Azospirillum brasilense: one gene and its partner. The protein of the gene in region 1 interacts with the protein of each later gene in a pairwise test. Links are inferred from orthologs where the notes say so. Each region holds a gene or a part of one and is shown in the gene's direction. Other genes may lie near its edges. The genes, in order: D3869_RS09760 and def.

The links.
Region 2: the proteins of D3869_RS09760 (region 1) and def interact in binary tests that used the Escherichia coli proteins (3 or more experiments, as listed by UniProt). The link is inferred for Azospirillum brasilense from one-to-one orthologs.

Annotation. Positions count from the first base shown.
Region 1 is NZ_CP032345.1:2,022,011-2,031,910, reverse strand. Bases 4,393-7,245 are described here. They hold D3869_RS09760 (aspartate-semialdehyde dehydrogenase), read left to right. Parts: upstream 4,393-5,235; coding sequence 5,236-6,255; downstream 6,256-7,245. Other genes in these bases: D3869_RS09750 (NAD(P)-dependent oxidoreductase), read right to left, coding at 6,835-7,245; D3869_RS09755 (acetyltransferase), read left to right, coding at 6,252-6,686; D3869_RS09765 (hypothetical protein), read right to left, coding at 4,840-5,103; sdhC (succinate dehydrogenase, cytochrome b556 subunit), read right to left, coding at 4,393-4,591. In the rest of the region: D3869_RS09795 (branched-chain amino acid aminotransferase), read right to left, coding at 1-755; D3869_RS09790 (hypothetical protein), read left to right, coding at 909-1,112; D3869_RS09785 (succinate dehydrogenase iron-sulfur subunit), read right to left, coding at 1,200-1,976; sdhA (succinate dehydrogenase flavoprotein subunit), read right to left, coding at 2,007-3,788; sdhD (succinate dehydrogenase, hydrophobic membrane anchor protein), read right to left, coding at 3,795-4,190; more of sdhC, read right to left, coding at 4,202-4,392; more of D3869_RS09750, read right to left, coding at 7,246-7,704; D3869_RS09745 (tellurite resistance TerB family protein), read right to left, coding at 7,731-8,135; D3869_RS09740 (AEC family transporter), read left to right, coding at 8,283-9,230; D3869_RS09735 (methyl-accepting chemotaxis protein), read left to right, coding at 9,486-9,900.
Region 2 is NZ_CP032345.1:1,180,655-1,190,516, forward strand. Bases 4,804-7,618 are described here. They hold def (peptide deformylase), read left to right. Parts: upstream 4,804-5,865; coding sequence 5,866-6,372; downstream 6,373-7,618. Other genes in these bases: rmuC (DNA recombination protein RmuC), read left to right, coding at 4,804-4,975; D3869_RS05805 (cold-shock protein), read left to right, coding at 5,177-5,386; D3869_RS05810 (hypothetical protein), read left to right, coding at 5,495-5,725; fmt (methionyl-tRNA formyltransferase), read left to right, coding at 6,397-7,365; truA (tRNA pseudouridine(38-40) synthase TruA), read left to right, coding at 7,347-7,618. Outside these bases: D3869_RS05775 (response regulator), read left to right, coding at 1-308; D3869_RS05780 (hypothetical protein), read left to right, coding at 355-543; D3869_RS05785 (SDR family NAD(P)-dependent oxidoreductase), read right to left, coding at 518-1,255; D3869_RS05790 (ChaN family lipoprotein), read left to right, coding at 1,397-2,572; D3869_RS05795 (NUDIX hydrolase), read right to left, coding at 2,705-3,274; more of rmuC, read left to right, coding at 3,485-4,803; more of truA, read left to right, coding at 7,619-8,084; D3869_RS05830 (branched-chain amino acid ABC transporter permease), read left to right, coding at 8,168-9,499; D3869_RS05835 (EVE domain-containing protein), read right to left, coding at 9,520-9,862. UniProt on the Escherichia coli protein: Removes the formyl group from the N-terminal Met of newly synthesized proteins. Requires at least a dipeptide for an efficient rate of reaction. N-terminal L-methionine is a prerequisite for activity but the enzyme has broad specificity at other positions.

The DNA of each region.
Region 1 (9,900 bases):
ACCTTGGCGTAATTGCCCGTCGAGAAGACCTCGTCCGCCTCCAGCACGTCGCTGGGGCTCAGGGTGGCCTCCTCCACCGTCACGCCGTCGTCGCGCAGCAGGGCGATCACGCGCTGTCGGGTGATGCCGTTGAGGAAGGTGCCGTTGTGCACCGGCGTGCGCACCACCCCGTCCTTGGCGATGAACAGGTTGGCCGTGGCGAATTCCGCGACGTTGCCGATGGGGTCGAGCATGATGGCGTTGTCGAAGCCGCGCTCCCGCGCCTCCTTCAGGGCCAGCCCGGCGTTGGGGTAGAGGCAGGCGGCCTTGGCCTCGGTCGGCGCCATGTCCGGCACCGGGCGGCGGCGGCTCGACAGCCCGGCGGTGAAGCCGGCGACGCTGGGCAGCGGCGCCTCGTAGACCGACAGGACGAAGCGCGTGCTCTCCGCGTCGGGCGCGACGAAGCCCTCCTCCGCGTAGAACATGGGGCGGATGTACAGCTCGGCCTCCTTGGGGAAGCGGCGGATGCCGTCCCAGCACAGCTCCTCGATCTCGCCGGCGGTCAGCATGGGGGCGAGGCCCATCACCTGGGCCGAGCGCACGACGCGGGCGCAGTGGCGGTCAAGGTCGGGGGCCACACCCTGGAAAGCGCGGGCGCCGTCGAAAACGACCGAAGACAGCCAGAGCGCGTGAGTCATCGGGCCGACGATGGCGGGGTTGCCCGCGATCCATTCGCCCTGGATGTAGCTCAACGCCTGGCCGGCCGTGCTGCCCATGATCTTCTCCCTTTTTGGCTTGGGGTTGGTTCTATCCGGATGGTTCGCTCCCTCGAAAAGCATACCCCCTCATCGCCGCCGGTCAACCTGCGCAGACGGGCCAGCCGGACGGTTGATGCAGGACACCCTCACCACACCGGGAGCGACAGACCCATGGGCTGGACCTATTCGAGCGCCTTTCCGCAGCCGCTGCGCGCGGCCCCGCCCTTCCCGCCGCCGGGCCAGGACCTTCCCACCCCGGGCCCCCTGACTGACAACCCGGACCTGCCGACCCCCGGCCCGCAGGAGGATATGCCCTCCCCCCTGCCCAACGACGACCTGCCGCCGTCCCGGCCCACCGACCCCGACTTCGCGTGAGCCAGGACGCCGCCCAAGGACCAATGCAAACGGGGCGCCCCCTCGCGGAGGCGCCCCGTTCCTCATCAACGAACCGAAACGGACGGATCAGCGGCGCTGAACCATCAGCTTCTTGATCTCGGCGATGGCCTTGGCCGGGTTGAGGCCCTTCGGGCACGCCTTGGTGCAGTTCATGATGGTGTGGCAGCGATAGAGGCGGAACGGGTCCTCGAGGTTGTCGAGGCGCTCGCCCGTCATCTCGTCGCGGCTGTCCACGATCCAGCGGTAGGCCTGGAGCAGGATCGACGGGCCGAGGTAGCGGTCGCCGTTCCACCAGTAGCTGGGGCAGGAGGTCGAGCAGCAGAAGCACAGGATGCACTCGTAGAGGCCGTCCAGCTTGGCGCGGTCCTCCGGCGACTGCAGACGCTCGCGGCTCGGGGCCGGCGACTGCGACTGCAGCCACGGCTTGATCGAGGCGAGCTGGGCGTAGATGTGCTTCAGGTCGGGGACGAGATCCTTGACCACCGGCATGTGCGGCAGCGGGTAGATCTTGACGTCGCCCTTCACCTCCTCGATGGCCTTCAGGCAGGCCAGCGTGTTGGTGCCGTCGATGTTCATCGCGCAGGACCCGCAGATGCCCTCGCGGCAGGAGCGCCGGAAGGTCAGGGTCGAGTCGACGTTGTTCTTGATGTAGATGATCGCGTCCAGGATCATCGGGCCGAACTTGTCGAGGTCGACGACGTAGGTGTCGACCCGCGGGTTCTGTCCGTCATCCGGCGACCAGCGGTAGATCTTGAAGGTCTTCGCCCGCTTGGCGCCGTTGGCGGCGTTGATGGTCTTGCCGACGCCGACCTTGGAATTGGCGGGCAGGTTGAATTCGACCATGGTTCGTATCCTTGCCTTGCTCTTGCCGCCTTAGTAGACGCGGGCCTTGGGCGGGAACACCTGCACCTCGTCGGTCAGGGTGTAGAGATGGACCGGGCGGTACCCGATCTTCGTCTCGCCCTTGCCCGACACCTCGATGACGGTGTGCTTCATCCAGTTCTCGTCGTCGCGGTCCGGATAGTCCTCGCGGGCGTGGGCGCCGCGGCTCTCCGGACGGTTCTTCGCCGAGTGGAGCGTGGCGACCGCCTGGTACAGCAGGTTGTCCAGCTCGATGGCTTCGACGAGGTCGGAGTTCCAGACCAGCGAACGGTCGCTGATCGCCATGTCGCTCTTCTTGGCGAAGGTCTGGTCGATGAGCCTGACGCCCTCCTCCAGCACCTCGCCGGTGCGGAAGACCGCGCAGTTGTTCTGCATGGTCCGCTGCATTTCCAGGCGAAGCTCCGACGACTTGATCGAGCCCTTGGCGTTGCGGATGCGGTCGAAGCGCTCCAGCGCGACGTCGGTCGCGGCGGCGGACGACGACACCGACTTGCCCTTCTCGACGATCTCGGCGGCGCGGATGGCCGCCGAACGGCCGAACACCACGAGGTCGAGCAGCGAGTTGGAGCCCAGGCGGTTCGCGCCGTGCACCGACACGCAGGCCGCCTCGCCGATGGCCATCAGGCCGGGCACCACGCGGTCCGGATCCTCGGCGGTCGGGTTGACCACCTCGCAACGGAAGTTGGTGGGGATGCCGCCCATGTTGTAGTGCACCGTTGGTAGAACCGGGATCGGTTCCTTGGTGACGTCCACGCCGGCGAAGATCTTGGCCGTCTCGGCGATGCCGGGCAGGCGCTGGTGGATGATCTCCGGCGGGAGATGCTCCAGGTGCAGGTGGATGTGGTCCTTGTGCTCACCGACGCCGCGGCCCTCGCGGATCTCGATGGTCATCGAGCGGGACACCACGTCGCGCGAGGCGAGGTCCTTGGCCGACGGCGCGTAGCGCTCCATGAAGCGCTCGCCGTTGGAGTTGGTGAGGTAGCCGCCCTCGCCGCGCACGCCCTCGGTGATGAGGCAGCCGGAGCCGTAGATGCCGGTCGGGTGGAACTGCACGAACTCCATGTCCTGCAGCGGCAGGCCGGCGCGCAGCACCATGCCGCCGCCGTCGCCCGTGCAGGTGTGGGCCGAGGTGGCGGAGAAGTAGGCGCGGCCGTAGCCGCCCGTCGCCAGAACGACGAGCTGGGCGCGGAAGCGGTGGATGGTGCCGTCGTCGAGGTTCCAGGCCACCACGCCCTTGCAGACGCCGTCCTCCATGATGAGGTCGAGCGCGAAGTACTCGACGAAGAACTCCGCCTCGTGCTTCAGCGACTGCTGGTAGAGGGTGTGCAGGATGGCGTGGCCGGTGCGGTCGGCGGCGGCGCAGGTGCGGTAGGCCTGCTGCTTGCCGTAATGGGCGGTCATGCCGCCGAAGGCGCGCTGGTAGATCTTGCCTTCCGGCGTGCGCGAGAAGGGCACGCCGTAGTGCTCCAGCTCGATGATCGCCGGGATGGCCTCGCGGCACATGTACTCGATGGCGTCCTGGTCGCCCAGCCAGTCCGACCCCTTGACGGTGTCGTACATGTGGAAGCGCCAGTCGTCCTCGCTCATGTTGCCGAGCGCCGCCGAGATGCCGCCCTGGGCGGCCACGGTGTGCGAGCGGGTCGGGAAGACCTTGGTGATGCACGCCGTCTTCAGGCCCTTCTCGGCCATGCCGAAGGTGGCGCGCAGGCCCGCGCCGCCGGCACCGACGACGACGACGTCATAGGAATGATCGATAATATCGTAGGCGGCCATGGCTCGTCAGGCTCCGAACGAAATCTTGAGGACGGCGATGACGCAGGCGGCACCCAGCACGAAGCACAGGGCTTTCACGGCCAGGATGCTCAGGATCTTCGCCATCTCATTGTGCACGTAGTCCTCGATCACCACCTGCAGCCCGGCCTGGGCGTGGTGGAAGGTGACCACGGCGGTCAGCACCATCATCAGCGCCGAGAAGGGCGACTCCAGCCACGCGACGAAGGCCGCGTGATCGGCGCCCAGATGGCGGATCACGCCGAAGACGAACCAGATGGTCAGCGGAACCAGGGCGATGGCGGTCACGCGCTGGTGCCACCAATGCTCGGTGCCGTGCTTGGCGGAGCCCAGGCCGCGCGCGATCTGCAGCGGCGAGCGGAGGGTCTTGCTGTTGGACGCCATGTCTTCTCTCCTCACCACACGGCCAGGCCGATGATCCAGGTCAGCACGGTCAGCACGGCCGCCGCACCGATGACGATCTGGTTGCCGCGCTCGGCCTCGCTCAGCTCGAACGACTTGCCGGCGTCCCACACCAGATGCCGGATGCCGTTGCACAGGTGATAATAGAGCGCCAGCGACCAGCCGAACATCAGCAGCAGCCCGAAGAAGGAGCCGATGAAGTGCTGCGCGCGCTCGTAGGCGGCGGGGCTGGTGGCAGCGGCGACCAGCCACCAGGTCAGCAGAAGGGTGCCCACGGCCAGCCCCACGCCCGTGATGCGGTGCGTGATGGACAGGAGCGCGGTCCTGGGGAGTTTGTAGACTTGCAGATGCGGAGAGAGCGGCCGACCGCTGCCGTTTGCCATTGCGTCGTCCTCAGTTCGGCGACCGGTCGCGGCAAGGAGGGCTGTTGCCGCGACGGCGGGTGATGCGAGACCGAAAGTTTTAAGCCCTGCTGTGTTTGGCGATTGAATTACGCCTCTACCGCACACGAGTCAACGGCAGGGACTTGGCCGTGGCCAAAATGGCGCACCGCGGGAAGTGCCTGAAAACTAACGGGCTTTGCTGCAGCTGGTATTACCAGGGCCGAAACCCGGCTTCGCCGTTCAGCCTATTACTTGTCGAAGCGGCGAACATTCTCCACCATCATCGAATACATCTGGGTAATCAGCTCCGCCGGACGCAGCCGGCCGAAGGGAATGTTCTCCTTGGCCCATTCCACCAGCCCCTCGGGCGGGCGGACCGGAGCGACCTCGTAGCCGGCCTTCTTCAGCGCGTTCATCACCGAACGCGCCTGCTTGGTGTAGTCCTCGTTGAAGAAGGACTTGTCCGCGTCCTTGATCGCCTTGGCGATGATGTCTTCGAGCGGAGTGGCCATGCCCCGGTGTGCCGGTCGCGGTCGTTCGTGATAGGGCGGACACGGTGTCACAACGCGGGCGCTGTTGCAATTCCATTGGGAACCGCATACCTCAAGCCCTCTTCGCACCGCATATCACAGGGATTAACCGCCATGGGCTACACAGTCGCGGTCGTCGGCGCCACCGGCAACGTCGGACGGGAAATGCTGACCACCCTCGCCGACCGCCGGTTCCCGGCCGACGCGGTGATCGCCCTGGCCGCCGACAGCGCGGTCGGCAAGGAGGTGTCCTTCGGCGAGGACGCGGTGCTGAAGGTGGAGGACGTCGCCCGCTTCGACTTCAAGGGCGTGGACATCGCGCTGTTCGCCGCGGACGCCAAGGTCTCGGCGGCCCACGCGCCGCGCGCCGCCGCGGCGGGCGCCGTGGTGATCGACGCCAGCCCGCAGTTCCGCATGGACCCCGACGTCCCGCTGGTGGTCCCGGAGGTCAACGCCGACGCGCTCGCCGGCTACGCGACGAAGAACATCGTGGCCAGCCCCGGCGGCGCGGCCGTCCTTCTGGCCATGGCGCTGAAGCCCCTGCACGAGCAGGCCACGATCAGCCGCGTCGTCGTCTCCACCTACCAGGCGGCCTCGGACGCCGGCAAGGAGGGCATGGACGAGCTGTTCGGCCAGACCCGCGCCATCTACGTGAACGACCCGGTGCAGAAGTCCGTCTTCTCCAAGCAGATCGCCTTCAACGTCATCCCCCACGTCGGCCCCTTCATGGAGGACGGCGCGACGCGGGACGAATGGGCGCTGAACGTCGAGACGAAGAAGGTCCTCGACCCCAAGATCAAGGTGAGCGCGACCTGCGTCCGCGTCCCCGTCTTCATCGGCCATTCCGCCGCCATCACCATCGAATGCGTCGAGCCGCTGACCGCCGAGGAGGCCCGCCGCATCCTGCGCAAGGCGCCGGGCATGCAGGTGATCGACCAGCACGAGAACGACGGCTACATCACCCCGGTCGAGGTCGCCGGCGACGACCCGGTCTTCGTCAGCCGCATCCGCGAGGACTACACGGTGGACAACGGCCTGTCCTTCTGGGCGTCCACCGACAACCTGCGCAAGGGCGCCGCGCTCAACGCCGTGCAGATCGCCGAGCTGCTGGTGAAGGAGTATCTCGACGCGTGATCCCGATCCGCTCCTCCCGTCCGGACGACGCCCCGGTCCTCTTTGCCGTCTGGCTCGCCGCGGTGCGCAGCACGCACGATTTCCTGAGCGAGGAGGACATTGCCTTCTACGCCGACCTCGTGCGCGACCAGTATCTTCCGGCGGCGGCGCTGCTGGTCGCGGTGGACGGCGACGACCGGCCGGTCGGTTTCCTGGGCATGACCGGGTGCAAGATCGACACGCTGTTCGTCGATCCGGCGTGGCACGGCCGGGGGATCGGCCGCGCCCTGGTCGCCCGCGCTCGCGACGGCGGACCGCATCTGACGGTGGATGTGAACGAGCAGAACGGCGCCGCCCGGGCCTTTTATCGGCGCCTCGGCTTCCGGGAGGTCGGGCGCTCCGCGCTGGACGACAGCGGCCGCCCGTTCCCCTTGCTGCATCTGGCCCTTTAAAGCGGATTGCAATCCGCTTTGGACCGCGCCGGCGGTCCCGGTCGCACATGCGACCGGAGCCCGCCGGCGAATGAGGCGCTATGAGTCCAAAGCGAACGGAAGTTCGCTTTAGCTCCGGCCGACGCGAACCGACCGGAGCCAGAAGGGCTTACTTGACGAACAGCCGGTACAGGGCCGAGTGGTCCAGCCCGCCGTCGCCCTGCTCGGCCAGCAGTTCGAACAGCTCCAGGCTGAGGCCCAGCGCGGGAAGCTGGATGCCGGACTGCTCCGCCAGTTCCTCCGCCTGCTTCAGGTCCTTGATCTGGGTGACCACGCGGCCGCCCGGCGTGAAGTCGCCGGAGACCATGCGCTGGCCGTGCAGGTCCAGGATGCGCGATTCGGCAAAGCCGCCGCGGATGGCGTCGCGGACCTTGCCCGGCTCCACCCCCGCCGCCTTGGCCAGCGCCAGCGCCTCGGCCACCGCGCCGATGCTCAGCGCGACGATCACCTGATTCGCCATCTTGGCGACCTGACCGGCCCCGCTGCCGCCGACATGGGTGATGCGCTGGCCCATCGCCTGGAACAGCGGCAGGGCGCGCGCGAAGGCCTCCTCCGTGCCGCCGGCCATGATGGTCAGGGTGCCGGCCTCCGCCGCCACCGTGCCGCCGGACACCGGGGCGTCCACCCAGTCGGCGCCCTTGGCGCGGACGGCCTCGGCCAGCTTGCGGGTCGCCCCGACCGCCGTGGTGCCCATGTCGATGACGAGATGGCCGGGCCGCAGCGCGTCCATCAGCGCGGCGGCCACCGCCTCCACAGCCACGGTGTCCGACAGCATCAGCACGATGGAGTCGGCGCGGGCGGCGACCTCGGCGGGCCCGGCGGCGGGGCTCATGCCCTCGGCCGCCAGCTCCTCGACGGGGCCGGGGCTGCGGCTGCTGATCACCAGGGCCGCGCCGGCCTTCGCCAGATTGCGAGCCATCGGCCGGCCCATCAGGCCCAGCCCGATGAAGCCGACCGTACGGTCCTTGAGGTTGGCCATGTCCCTGGCTGTCATGCTCCCGGCCGTCACAGGCGGGTATGGCGCGCCCGCGCGCCGCGTTCGATGGCGGCGGCGCACAGCCGGTCCACGCCCAGCTTGTGCCGGATCAGCTCCAGCATCCGCAGTTCCTCCTGCGAGGCCGACGGGTCCGCCGCGGCGATGTCGCAGGCGAGCGCGTAGGCGGTCTCGGACAGCTTGGACGGAATGGCCTCCTTGACGATCTGGAGCGTCGTCTCCAGCCCGTCGGCGTCGGCCAGCAGGCCGGAGCATTCGCGGGTCACGTCGGTCAGCCGGTCGATGTCGAAATCCTTGAAGATCGGCAGGTAGCGGACGTTCTCGCCGATGGCCTCAAGCTCCGCGTCCGTCATGTCGCCGTCGCACGCCGACACCAGCACCATGACGTAGATGAGCGCGCTGTGATGGTTGATCATCGAAACTCCTGCGGAAAAAGGGCCCCGCCCAATCTTGCCCGCCCCCCGCGCGCCGTCAAGGGAGGGAGCGCCGTCAAGGGAGCTATGCCCGGGGCGGACGGGTGGGTCCCTCGACAGGGGACGGGTTGCCCCTTAAGGTCGCCCCCCATGTCGGTGGTCTTCAACGTGGCGCTCCCGGTCTTCGCCATCATCCTGGCGGGCGTCCTTTCCGGTAAGGCGAAGCTGCTCGGTCCCGCCTCGTCGGAGGCGCTGAACAAGTTCGTCTACTGGATGGCCCTGCCGCCGGTGCTGTTCCTCGGAACGGCCAAGCGCTCGCTGCCCGAGATCTTCAACGGCCCCTTCATCGGCGCCTTCCTCGGCTCGATGCTGGCGGTCTACGCGCTGGGCGCCCTGCTCGGCTGGCTGATCCACCGCGAGCGGACGCAGATCCAGTGCATGCAGGGGCTGAACGCCTGCTTCTCCAACACCGGCTACATGGGCATCCCGCTGTTCCTGGCGGCCTTCGGCCCCGACCGTCTGGCCCCGGCCATCCTCGCCACCGTCATCATGAGCGCGATCATGGTCGGCATCGCGGTGATCTGGCTGGAGTTCGCCAACAGCCAGGGCGGCGGCATCGGCAAGGCGCTGCGCGACGTCGGCCGGGCGCTGGTCAAGAACCCGCTGATCATTTCCACGGCCCTGGGGCTCGCCTGGTCGGTCTTCCTATCCGGCGTGCCGGTGCCGCGCCCGGTCGCCATCTACTGCGACCTGATGGGCGCCTCCGCCGGCCCCTGCGCCCTCTTCGCCATCGGCCTGTTCCTGGCGACCCAGAGCCTGAAGGCCAATTTTCTGGAGGTCGGCTGGATCAGCGCGTGCAAGCTGGTGGTGCAGCCGGCGCTGGCCTGGCTGCTCATCCAGACGCTGTTCCCGCTGGACCCCTTCTGGGCCGGGTCGGCCATCATCCTCGCCGGCCTGCCCACCGGCGCCTTGACCTTCGTGGTGGCCAGCCAGTACCGCATCTATGTGGAGCGCACCTCCGCCGCGATCCTGATGTCCACCATCGCCAGCGTGGTCACCCTGTCCGTCCTGCTGGCCACCTACGCGCCGCCGCTCTGAACCTTGGCTTGCGGTCGCCCGGTCGTGTTCGCCTCTTCGGCTGCTCATCTTTCCTGACACAAAGACATCATTGAACAAGTGTCGCGCAGAACACGCCGCGTCGGTTTTGCATATTTTTTAATAATTGCCGCTCCATCATTTGATACAGGCAAGTCCAACGCCCCACGCAGGGACGTCTGGACTGCCAAATACTTTCGTTCAGACTCATAACAATCGACCGCCGCCGCATCGTTTCGGGGGAAAGAGATACGCGCCATGTCCATGCTGAGTTCCATGACCATCCGGACCAAGGTGGTCGCCGCCACCGTCTGTGTCCTGCTGATGTCGGTCGCCCTGGGACTGTTCGCCGTTGACCGGCTGAGCACCGTCAACCACGCCGCTGAGGAAATCCGCTCCAACTGGCTGCCCAGCGTCACCGCCATCGGGGAGATCGACGGCGCGGCCAACGATTACCGCATCCTGGAGGCGTCCCACATCCTGGCGCTCCACCCCGCGGAAATGGCCGAGGTCGAAAAGGAAATGACCACGGTTCTGAACCGCTTGGCGGAGGCCCGGCGGAAGTATGAACCGCTGTTGGCCCCCGGTTGGGAAACCCAGACCTTCAAGCGCTGGGAGGCCGCCTGGGACAGCTATCTGAAGATCAGCCAAGGCAAGCTGCTTTCCTCCTCCC
Region 2 (9,862 bases), 840 kb from region 1 along the record:
AACTGGCGGCCTGCGGCTTCCGCACCATGACGGTCAGCGACCCCATCGAGTCGATCAGCCTCGCCGTGCGGGTCCCGCCCGACATGCTGATCGCGTCGATGGTGATGGACGGCCTGTCCGGCCTGGACCTGATCCGCGGCCTGCGCGCGATGAGCGTCACGCACAACGTACCGATGGCGCTGCTCACCTCGATGAGCCTCGACAACCCGGCGCTCAAGGAAATCCCGCACGGCGTCTCGGTCATCCGCGTCGGCGAGCATTTCGGCGACGACTTCGCGGCGGTGGTGGCGAAGCACAACCTCGGCTGAGGTTCAGGAGTCTTGCGGGCAAAAGGACTTCACGGATTTCGCGGATTTGAAGCACGGATTACACGGATTTTTCTTTGATCTTGCTCAGCAGAAGCGTCTCGAAAAGCCATTGCTGGGCGAGCATGAAAGAAAAATCCGTGAAAAGATCCGTGAAATCCGTGTGAATCTTGTGATCCAAGCCCATCACCCGCAACGGGCAACCACCCGCATCAATACAGATGCTGCCCGCCGGTGATGAACATTTCCGTCCCGGTGACGTAGCCCGAGTCGGGGCCGCACAGGTAGAAGATCACCGCCGCCACGTCCTCCGGCGTGCCCATGCGCTTCAGCGGGATGCGCGGGATCAACACGTCGTATTCGGGGCCGGTCATGGCGGTCTCGATCTCGCCCGGCGCCACGGCGTTGACGCGCACGCCGATCTCGGCGAACTCCACGGCCATCTCGCGGGTCAGGCCGGACAGCGCCGCCTTGGACGTCGAATAGGCCGACCCCGCGAAGGGGTGCACCGAATGGCCGGCGATCGAGGTCACGTTGACGATCGCCCCCTTCGCCCGCGACAGCGGCGCCGCGAAACCGCGGGCCAGCACCAGCGGGGCGAAGAAGTTCAGCTCGAACACCCGGTGCCAGCCTTCGATGGCCCCGTTCAGGCAGCCGAGACGCTCCTTGATCGGCGTCTTGGGCGAGATGCCGGCGTTGTTGATCAACGCGTGCAGCGGCGCCCCGTCCAGCGCGCGGTTGGCCTCCTCCAGGAAGCGGGCGCGGCTGTCCGGATCGGACAGGTCCGTCGGGATGTGGTGGGTCCAGTTCGGATCGCGCCGGCAATGGTCCGGCACCTCCTCGCGGGAACAGGAAATGACCCGCCAGCCCTCGGCGCTGAAGCGCTGCACGGTGGCGTGGCCGATGCCCCGGCTCGCGCCGGTCAGAATGACGGTTTTACGGTGCGGCATGATGTCCAAGGATACCCCGCTTCGCCGCACCGCGCCAGCGCGGCCGTTGCCGGTCGGACCATGCACCGTTGACGGGCGCCCTCCACCGCCCAACCTTCAGCCTGCGTCCAACCGTTTCACGTGTCCAGGAGGGCCGCCGACGTGCTCCCCCGTTTGATGGCTGTCCTTCTCCTCTCCGGCGGCCTGTTGGCCGGTCTGGGCGACAAGGCTGCGGCGCAGGCCGCCGCCCCGACCAATGCCTGCGTGCCGCCCGGCGGCTGGTCCGACGCCGCCGCGCGCCCGCTGAACGCCGCCGACCTGCTGCGCCGCGCCGCGGCGTCGCCCGCCGTGCTGCTGGGGGAGCGGCACGACAACGCCGACCACCACCGCTGGCAGCTTCACAGCCTGGCGGCGCTGCACGCGCTGAACCCCGATCTGGCGGTCGGCATGGAGATGTTCCCGCGCAGCGTCCAGCCGGTCCTCGACCGCTGGAGCGCCGGGCAACTGACCGAGGCGGAACTGCTGCGCGACACCAACTGGGCCAAGGTCTGGGGGTTCGACGCGCGCTTCTACCTGCCGATCCTGCATTTCGCCCGGATGAACCGGCTGCCGGTGATCGCGCTGAACGTCGACCGCGGGCTGGTCAGCCGCACCGCGCGCGATGGCTGGGCCGCCGTCCCCGCCGGCGAGCGCGAAGGCGTCGGCGACCCGGCCCCTCCCCCCGCCTCCTACACCGAGCGGCTGCGCCAGGTGATGGCCGCCCACGGCCCGTCCGAGCGCCGCTCCGGCAGCTTCGAGCGATTCGTCGAGGCGCAATCGGTCTGGGACCGCGCGATGGCGGAGCGGATCGCCGAGACCCACCGCCGGACCGGCCGCACCGTCGTCGCCATCCTGGGCCAGGGGCACATCGAAGGGCGCGACGGCGTCCCCCACCAGCTGGCCGACCTGGGCGTCCGGAACAGCGTCGTCCTGCTGCCCTGGGACGAGGACCGCCCCTGCACCGAGTTGGACGGGCGGATCGCCGACGCGGTCTATGGGCTGGGCGAGAGCGAGGCGCCGGCCGAGACGCCGCGCCCCCGGCTGGGCGTGATGCTGGAGCCGGGGAGCGAGGGGGTGCGCGTGCGCTCCGTCACTGAGGGCAGCGTCGCCGCCGCCGCCGGCCTGGCGGCGGGCGACCTCGTGGTCGCGGCGGCCGGGGCCCCGGTGCGCGAGGCCTCCGACCTGACGGCGGTGGTGCAGCGGCAGGCCCCCGGCACATGGCTGCCGCTGACCGTGAAGCGCGAACAGGGCACGGCGGAGCTGGTGGCGAAGTTCCCCGCATCGCCCGTGGTGGAATAGCGGGGTGGAGTGATCGGGGGCTAAAGCGGATTGCAATCCGCTTTGGATCGCGACGGCGGTCCCGGCCGCACATGCGGCCGAAGCCCGCCGGCAAGTGAGGCGATGTGAGTCTAAAGCGAACGGAAGTTCGCTTTAGAGCATCCGCTCCCACTGCGCCAGCACGTCCGGCGTGGGGTTCACCGCCGGGGCGAAGTCCTGGCGGCCGAGACGCGACCGGTGCTCGCGCAAGGCCCACTGAACGGTCGGGAAGGCCAGATCGTCCCAGGGGATCTCCTCCCAGCGGAACAGACCGACCTCCTGGCTTTCCGGCCCGGCGGACACGTCCGGCGACAGCAGGCGGGCGCGGAAGATCAGTTGCACCTGGCTGATGCGCGGGATGTCGTAGACGGCCAGCAGCGAGTCGATGGCGATTTTGGCCCGCGCCTCCTCCCACGCCTCGCGCGCGGCACCCTCCATGGTGCTTTCCCGCTCCTCCATGAAGCCGGCGGGCAGCGTCCAGTAGCCCTTGCGCAGTTCGATGGCGCGGCGGCACAGCAGGATGCGGTCCTCCCACGTCGCCACCGACCCGACGACGATCAGCGGGTTCTGGTAGGCGATGTAGCCGCAGTCCGGACAGGTCAGCCGCTCGCGGTCCTCGCCGGGCGGGATGGTGCGGACGCGGGGGCCCTTATGGGGGCCGGGGGAGGACGGATCGTCGGGCATCCGTCGGATATGGCGCAGACGGGGACGGCGGGCAAGCCCGCATCGCCACCCGTGCCGCAGGCGGAACGGAGCCGCGGAGGGGTTCTTCTTTGTTCATTGCCCGTTCTCTTTCCTGATTCGTTCCTGTAGTCTCGCCTGAGATCTCGCCTATGGTCTCGCCTGTGGTCTCGCTTGTGGTCTCGGGATTTGCAGCGTTCTTTGGGGAATTTCATGCAGTTCGCGTTCGACGCACAGTCGGTGCTTCTCGGCGGCCTCGCCGGCGCCCTTCTCGGGGCGATCCTCGCCGGCATGATCGTGCGCCTCTACGCCGCACGCGCCGAGGCGGAGGCCGCCGCCATCCACGCCGAACTGGTCACCCGGCTCGACGTCGCCGAGCGAATCGAGGGCGACCTGCGCGAGGAGGTCGAGGCCCGCGACCACCAGATCACCCGGCTGACCGGCGAGCTGTCCGCCGCCCGCGAGCGGCAGGCGGAGCTGTCCACCACGCTGGCCCGCGAGCGCGCGTCGGCGGCGGAGAAGCTGGCCCTTCTGGAGCGCGCGCAGGCCACCCTGTCCGACAGCTTCAAGGCCCTGTCGGCGGAGGCCCTGCGCTCCAACAACCAGAGCTTCCTCGACCTCGCCAAGGAAACCCTGACGACCTTCCAGGAGCAGGCGCGCGGCGACCTGGAGAAGCGGCAGACCGCCATCGCCGACATCGTCGCCCCGGTGCGCCAGTCGCTGGAGCGCATGGACGGCCAGATCCAGGAGATGGAGCGCAGCCGCGCCGGCGCCTACGAGGGGCTGAAGCAGCAGGTGCTGTCGCTGGTGGAAACCCAGTCCCAGCTCCGCGCGGAGACCGGCAACCTCGTCCGCGCCCTGCGCAGCCCGGTGGCGCGCGGGCGCTGGGGCGAGATCCAGCTCCGCCGGGTCTGCGAGATGGCCGGGATGCTGGACCATTGCGACTTCGCGGAGCAGATGAGCGTGGAGGCTGCCGGCGGGCGGCTGCGCCCCGACCTCGTCGTCAAGCTGCCCGGCGGCAAGACCATCGTGGTGGACGCCAAGACGCCGCTGGAGGGCTATCTCGACGGCGTGCAGGCGGCCGACGACGGCGCCCGCCGCGACGGGTTGTCGCGCCACGCCCGCCATGTGCGCGAGCATATGAAGCAGCTCGGCACCAAGGCCTATTGGGACCAGTTCGCGGATTCCCCGGAATTCGTCGTGCTGTTCCTGCCCGGCGAGAACTTCTTCTCCGCGGCGCTGGAGCACGACCCGGCGCTGATCGAGGCCGGCATCGACCACCGGGTGATCCTCGCCACCCCGACGACGCTGATCGCGCTGCTGCGCGCCGTCGCCTACGGCTGGCGCCAGGAACGGCTGACCGACAGCGCCCGCGAGATCAGCGCCTTGGGCGCCGAGCTGTACAAGCGCCTGCACGACCTGGGCGGCCATATGGAGCGGCTGGGCGGGCAGCTCGAAAAGGCCGTGGGCAGCTACAACGGGGCGGTCGGCAGCCTGGAATCCCGCGTCCTGGTCACCGCCCGCCGCTTCCGCGACCTCCACGCCACCCCGGACAGCGCCGAGGAGATTCCCCTGCTGGAACCGCTGGACCACGCCCCGCGCCCGCTCCAGGCGCCGGAGCTTCGCGCGGCCGAGCCCCGGGCAGCGGAATTGAGGGCAACGGAATTGAGAGCCGCGGACCTGCGAGCGGCAGCCAGGGCGTAGGGCCGAAGCCTGCAACCAAGATTTGCCCGTCTTGTTTCGCCTTGCAAAGGACGGGAGCGGTCCCAATTTCCCTCCTGTCATTCTGCTTCGGACTGCCGGCCTGCTACGCCTTCGGGTGCCCAGATCGTCGCTATGCCTGGACACAGTCTGATGCGCCGCACCGGCCGATGCGGCGCCTTTCATACGAAACGGAGAGCAATCATGCCCGTCGGTACCGTCAAGTGGTTCAACAGCACCAAGGGTTATGGCTTCATTCAGCCGGACAACGGCGGCGCGGACGTCTTCGTCCACATCTCCGCGGTCGAGCGTGCGGGCCTGCGCAGCCTGAATGAAGGCCAGAAGGTGTCCTACGAGGAGCAGCGCGATCCGAAGCGCGGCAAGACCTCGGCGGAGAACCTGAAGGCCGTCTGAGCCACGTCTCACGGCACGGCATCGGAGGGGGCACCGGGAAACCGGTGCCCTTTTCCGTTGCACGCTTTTCCTCTACAAGCACCCCCCTGACGTTCGGAGTTTCCCCCCATGGCCAAGACCAAGAAGAAGCAGCCGGTGGACAGCGCCTTCGTGCTGTTCGACGTGCTGTACGAAGACGGCGCCCGCACCTCCAACCGCAAGGTCCCCGGCACGCTGGTCGGCGGGCTGGACGGCGACGAGCCGGCCCGCGGCTTCATCGAGGAGCAGGACCGCAAGATCGCCGAGATGTCCGGCAATCCGCGCGGCCCCATCAAGTCGATCACCCGCTCGCCCCTCTGAGACGAGGCCAGCATGGCTGGGCCGTCATGACAGGATCGGCGGGTCGCCGCGGGTTGTGCCTTGCGCCTTCCTTGACCTCGTGGCCCGCCCCTCATATTTTGACGGATTGTCGCACCTCCACGCACCGTTGCTGAGTTCCCATGGCCGTTCTCGATATCCTCGTCGCCCCGCACCCCGTCCTGAAGCAGAAGGCGAAGCCCGTCGAAAAGGTCGACGCCCGCATCGCCAAGCTGATGGACGACATGGTCGAGACCATGTACGCCGCGAAGGGCATCGGCCTCGCCGCGCCGCAGATCGGCGTCCTGGAGCGCGTGATCGTCGTGGACGTGCACGACAAGGATGAGAAGCCGAACCCCATCCGCCTCGCCAACCCGGAAATCGTCTGGAAGTCGGACGAGACATCGGTGTGCGAGGAGGGCTGCCTGTCGGTGCCCGACCAGTACGCCGAAGTCACCCGCCCCTCGTCGGTCCGCGTCCGCTATTTGGACGAGACCAACGAGACGCGCGAGATCGAGGCCGACGGCATGCTGGCCACCTGCATCCAGCACGAGATCGACCATCTGAACGGCGTGCTGTTCGTCGACTACCTGTCGATGCTGAAGCGCAACATGATCCTGCGCAAAGTCCAGAAGATGCAGCGCGCCTAACTTTCTGACGTTGGACGACTCTTCATGACGCCGCTCCGCCTCGTTTTCATGGGCACGCCGGACTTCGCCGTGCCCAGCCTGCGCGCCCTGGCCGATGCCGGGCACGAGGTGGTCTGCGTCTACAGCCAGCCGCCCCGCCCCGCCGGGCGCGGGCAGCAGGTCCAGAAATCCCCGGTCCACCGCTTCGCCGAGGAGCGCGGCATCCCCGTGCGCACGCCCAAGTCGCTGCGCAACGCCGAGGCCCAGGCGGAGTTCGCCGAGCTGAAGGCCGACGCCGCGGTGGTCGCCGCCTATGGGCTGATCCTGCCGCAGCCGATCCTCGACGCGCCGCGGCTGGGCTGCCTGAACGTGCACGGCTCCCTGCTGCCGCGCTGGCGCGGGGCGGCCCCGATCCAGCGCTCGATCCTGGCCGGCGACGCCGAGACCGGCATCACCATCATGCAGATGGACATCGGGCTCGACACCGGGGCCATGCTGCTGAAGGACGCGGTGCCGATCACCGCGGAGACCACCGCCAGCAGCCTGCACGACGCGCTGGCCGACATGGGCGCCCGGCTGATCGTCGAGGCGCTCGACGGCCTCGCCGCCGGCCGCCTGACCGGCGAGCCGCAGCCCGAGGCGGGCGTGACCTACGCCGCCAAGCTGACGCGCGAGGATGGCCGGCTCGACTGGACGCGTGATGCCGCCTTCGTGGAGCGGCAGGTCCGCGCCCTTACCCCCTGGCCCGGCTGCTGGTTCGACGCCCCGACGCCGACCGGCGGGGTGGAGCGCATCAAGGTGCTGAAGGCCGAATTGGCACCAGACGCCCGCAAGGCGGCGCCCGGCACGCTGCTCGACGACCGGCTGACCATCGCCTGCGCCGACGGCGCCGTGCGCCTCACTCTGGTGCAGCGGCCCGGCAAGGCCCCGGTGGACGGCGCCGCCCTGCTGCGCGGCTTCACTCTGCCCGTCGGCACCCGTCTCGGCGACGCCGCATGCAGCGCTGGAAACTGACCCTCGAATATGACGGCCGGCCCTTCGTCGGCTGGCAGCGGCAGGACAACGGCCCCTCCGTCCAGCAGACGCTGGAGGAAGCCATCGAGCGCCTGTCCGGCGAGACCGTGCGCGTCCACACCTCCGGGCGGACGGACGCCGGGGTGCACGCGCTGGGTCAGGTCTGCCATTTCGACCTGGAGAAGCCCTTCACCGGGCTGAAGCTGCGCGACGCGCTGAACTTCCACCTGAGGCCCGCCCCCGTGGCCGTCCTGCTGGCCGAGGCGGTGCCGGAGGAGTTCCACGCCCGCATGACCTGCCTGGGGCGCAGCTACGTCTTCCGCATCGTCAACCGCCGCGCCCCGCTCGCCCTGGAGACAGGCCGCGCCTGGCACGTCATGCGCCCGCTGGACGCCGAGGCGATGCACGCCGCCGCGCAGGTCCTGGTCGGCCGGCACGATTTCACCAGCTTCCGCGCCGCGCTCTGCCAGGCCAACTCCCCGGTCAAGACGCTGGAGCGGCTGGCCGTCGAGCGGGTCGGCGACGAGGTCCGGGTGCACGCTGCCGCCCGTTCCTTCCTGCACCATCAGGTGCGCAACATGGTGGGCACTCTGGAGCTGGTCGGGGCCGGCAAGTGGAGCGCCGACGACCTGCGCCGCGCGCTGGAGGCCCGCAACCGCTCCGCCGCCGGGCCGACCGCCCCGCCGGATGGGCTGTATTTCGTCAACGCCCGCTACTGACGCCCATAAGGCGGCGTCTGGCGCTCGTCGCCAATTGCCGATAGACTCTCAGGCGAAGCACAACCGGCCGGATTTCCGTCGCCGTGCACCGCCGTCCGCCACGCCTGTTCCCACCCTTCCTTCTGCTGATCGTCGCGCTGCTGCTGACCGGCTGCGGCGTGGACGGCGATCAGGCCGCGCTGTGCGGCAAGCTGATCCCCGCCTTCGACTCCGGACCCGTCACCATCCTGGGCACGGAAGCGCTGGGCGGCGACGAGCCGGCGCTGCGCCTGACCTACCGCACGGACACCGGACCCCACTGGATCGCCTGCCGCTTCGGCGGCCGCTTCTTCGATTCGCGCCGGCACGAGCTGGTGATGGTGGCGACCGACCGCATGGGGCGGCTGCGGCCCATGCAATTCACCATGCTGCGCATCTGGGCCGGCCTGCCCGCCTCCCGCCTCGGTTTGCCGCCGGAGACGAGCGGAGCGGAACGGGGACCGCAAACGGACTGGGCGCCGTTGCTGTTCTTCCTGCAGCAGGTCATCAACGCCGCCACGGTGGCCTGCGTCTACGGGCTGCTGGCGCTGGGCTACACGCTGGTCTACGGCATCCTCGGGCAGATCAACCTCGCCATGGGCGAGCTGACGATGATCGGCGCCATGCTGACCGCCATGGGGGCGGCGGCGCTGGGCATGGCCGGGCTGGGCGGGATGCCGCTGGCGGTGCTGGGCGTCTTCGCCACGGTGATGGCCTTCACCGCGGTCCAGGGCTGGACGATGGACCGGCTGGTGTTCCGCCGCCTGCGCCGCGCCCGCAACCACACGCCGCTGATCGCCGCGGTGGGCCTGTCCATCGCCTACCAGGAGGGGATGCGGCTCCTGCACGGCGCCCGCGACTGGTGGCCCGCCCCCTTCCTGGCCGACCGGCACGAGCTGCTCAGCGACGGCGCCTTCACCGTCACCGCCCTGACCTCGCAGGCGGTGATCCTGTTGATGACCGGCGGGCTCTACGCCCTGCTCTGGGCGATCATGCAACGCACCGCCTACGGCCGCGCCCACCGCGCCTGCGCCGACGACGTCGGGGCGGCGGAACTGGTCGGGGTGGATGTCGACCGCACCGTCGCCACCACCTTCGCCGTGGGCGGCGCGCTGGCCGCGGCGGCGGGGGCGGTGATCGCGCTCTACTATGGCGGGGTCAATTTCTACACGGGCTATCTGATCGGCTTCAAGGCGCTGGCCGCCGCGGTGGTCGGCGGCATCGGGTCGGTCCCCGGCGCCATGCTGGGGGGCGCGCTGCTGGGGCTGGTCGAGACCTTCTGGTCGGCCTATTTCGCCATCGCCTACAAGGACATCGTGGCCTTCGGCCTGCTCACCCTCTTCCTGATCTACCGCCCGGACGGGCTGATGGGGCGCCGCCGCGGGCGGGGGGACTGAGCCCCCGCACCGCAGGCCGGTCAGGGGAGAGCCGCCCCCATGGCCGCGGCGATGGTGTTCAGGTCGCGGTCGGTGACCGTGAACAGCCCGAAGCGCAACGGATAGCCCCAGTTCCGCACCCCGGCGGAGAAGTCCAGCCGGTCGAGCAGGGGCAGGATCGGCGTCTCCCGCCCGCCCAACCACCGCACGTCGCGGCGAAAGGGAACGAAGCCTCCGCCCATGTCGAACGGGTAAGGCGTGCCGTCCCGCACGATCCCCACGGCGGTGAAGGATTGCAGGCGGTCCTTCCCCTGGAAGCGCTCGGTCGGCGAATAGTAGGCGACGCGGTCCCCCGGACGGATGCGGCGCAGCGGCGCCGCCTTG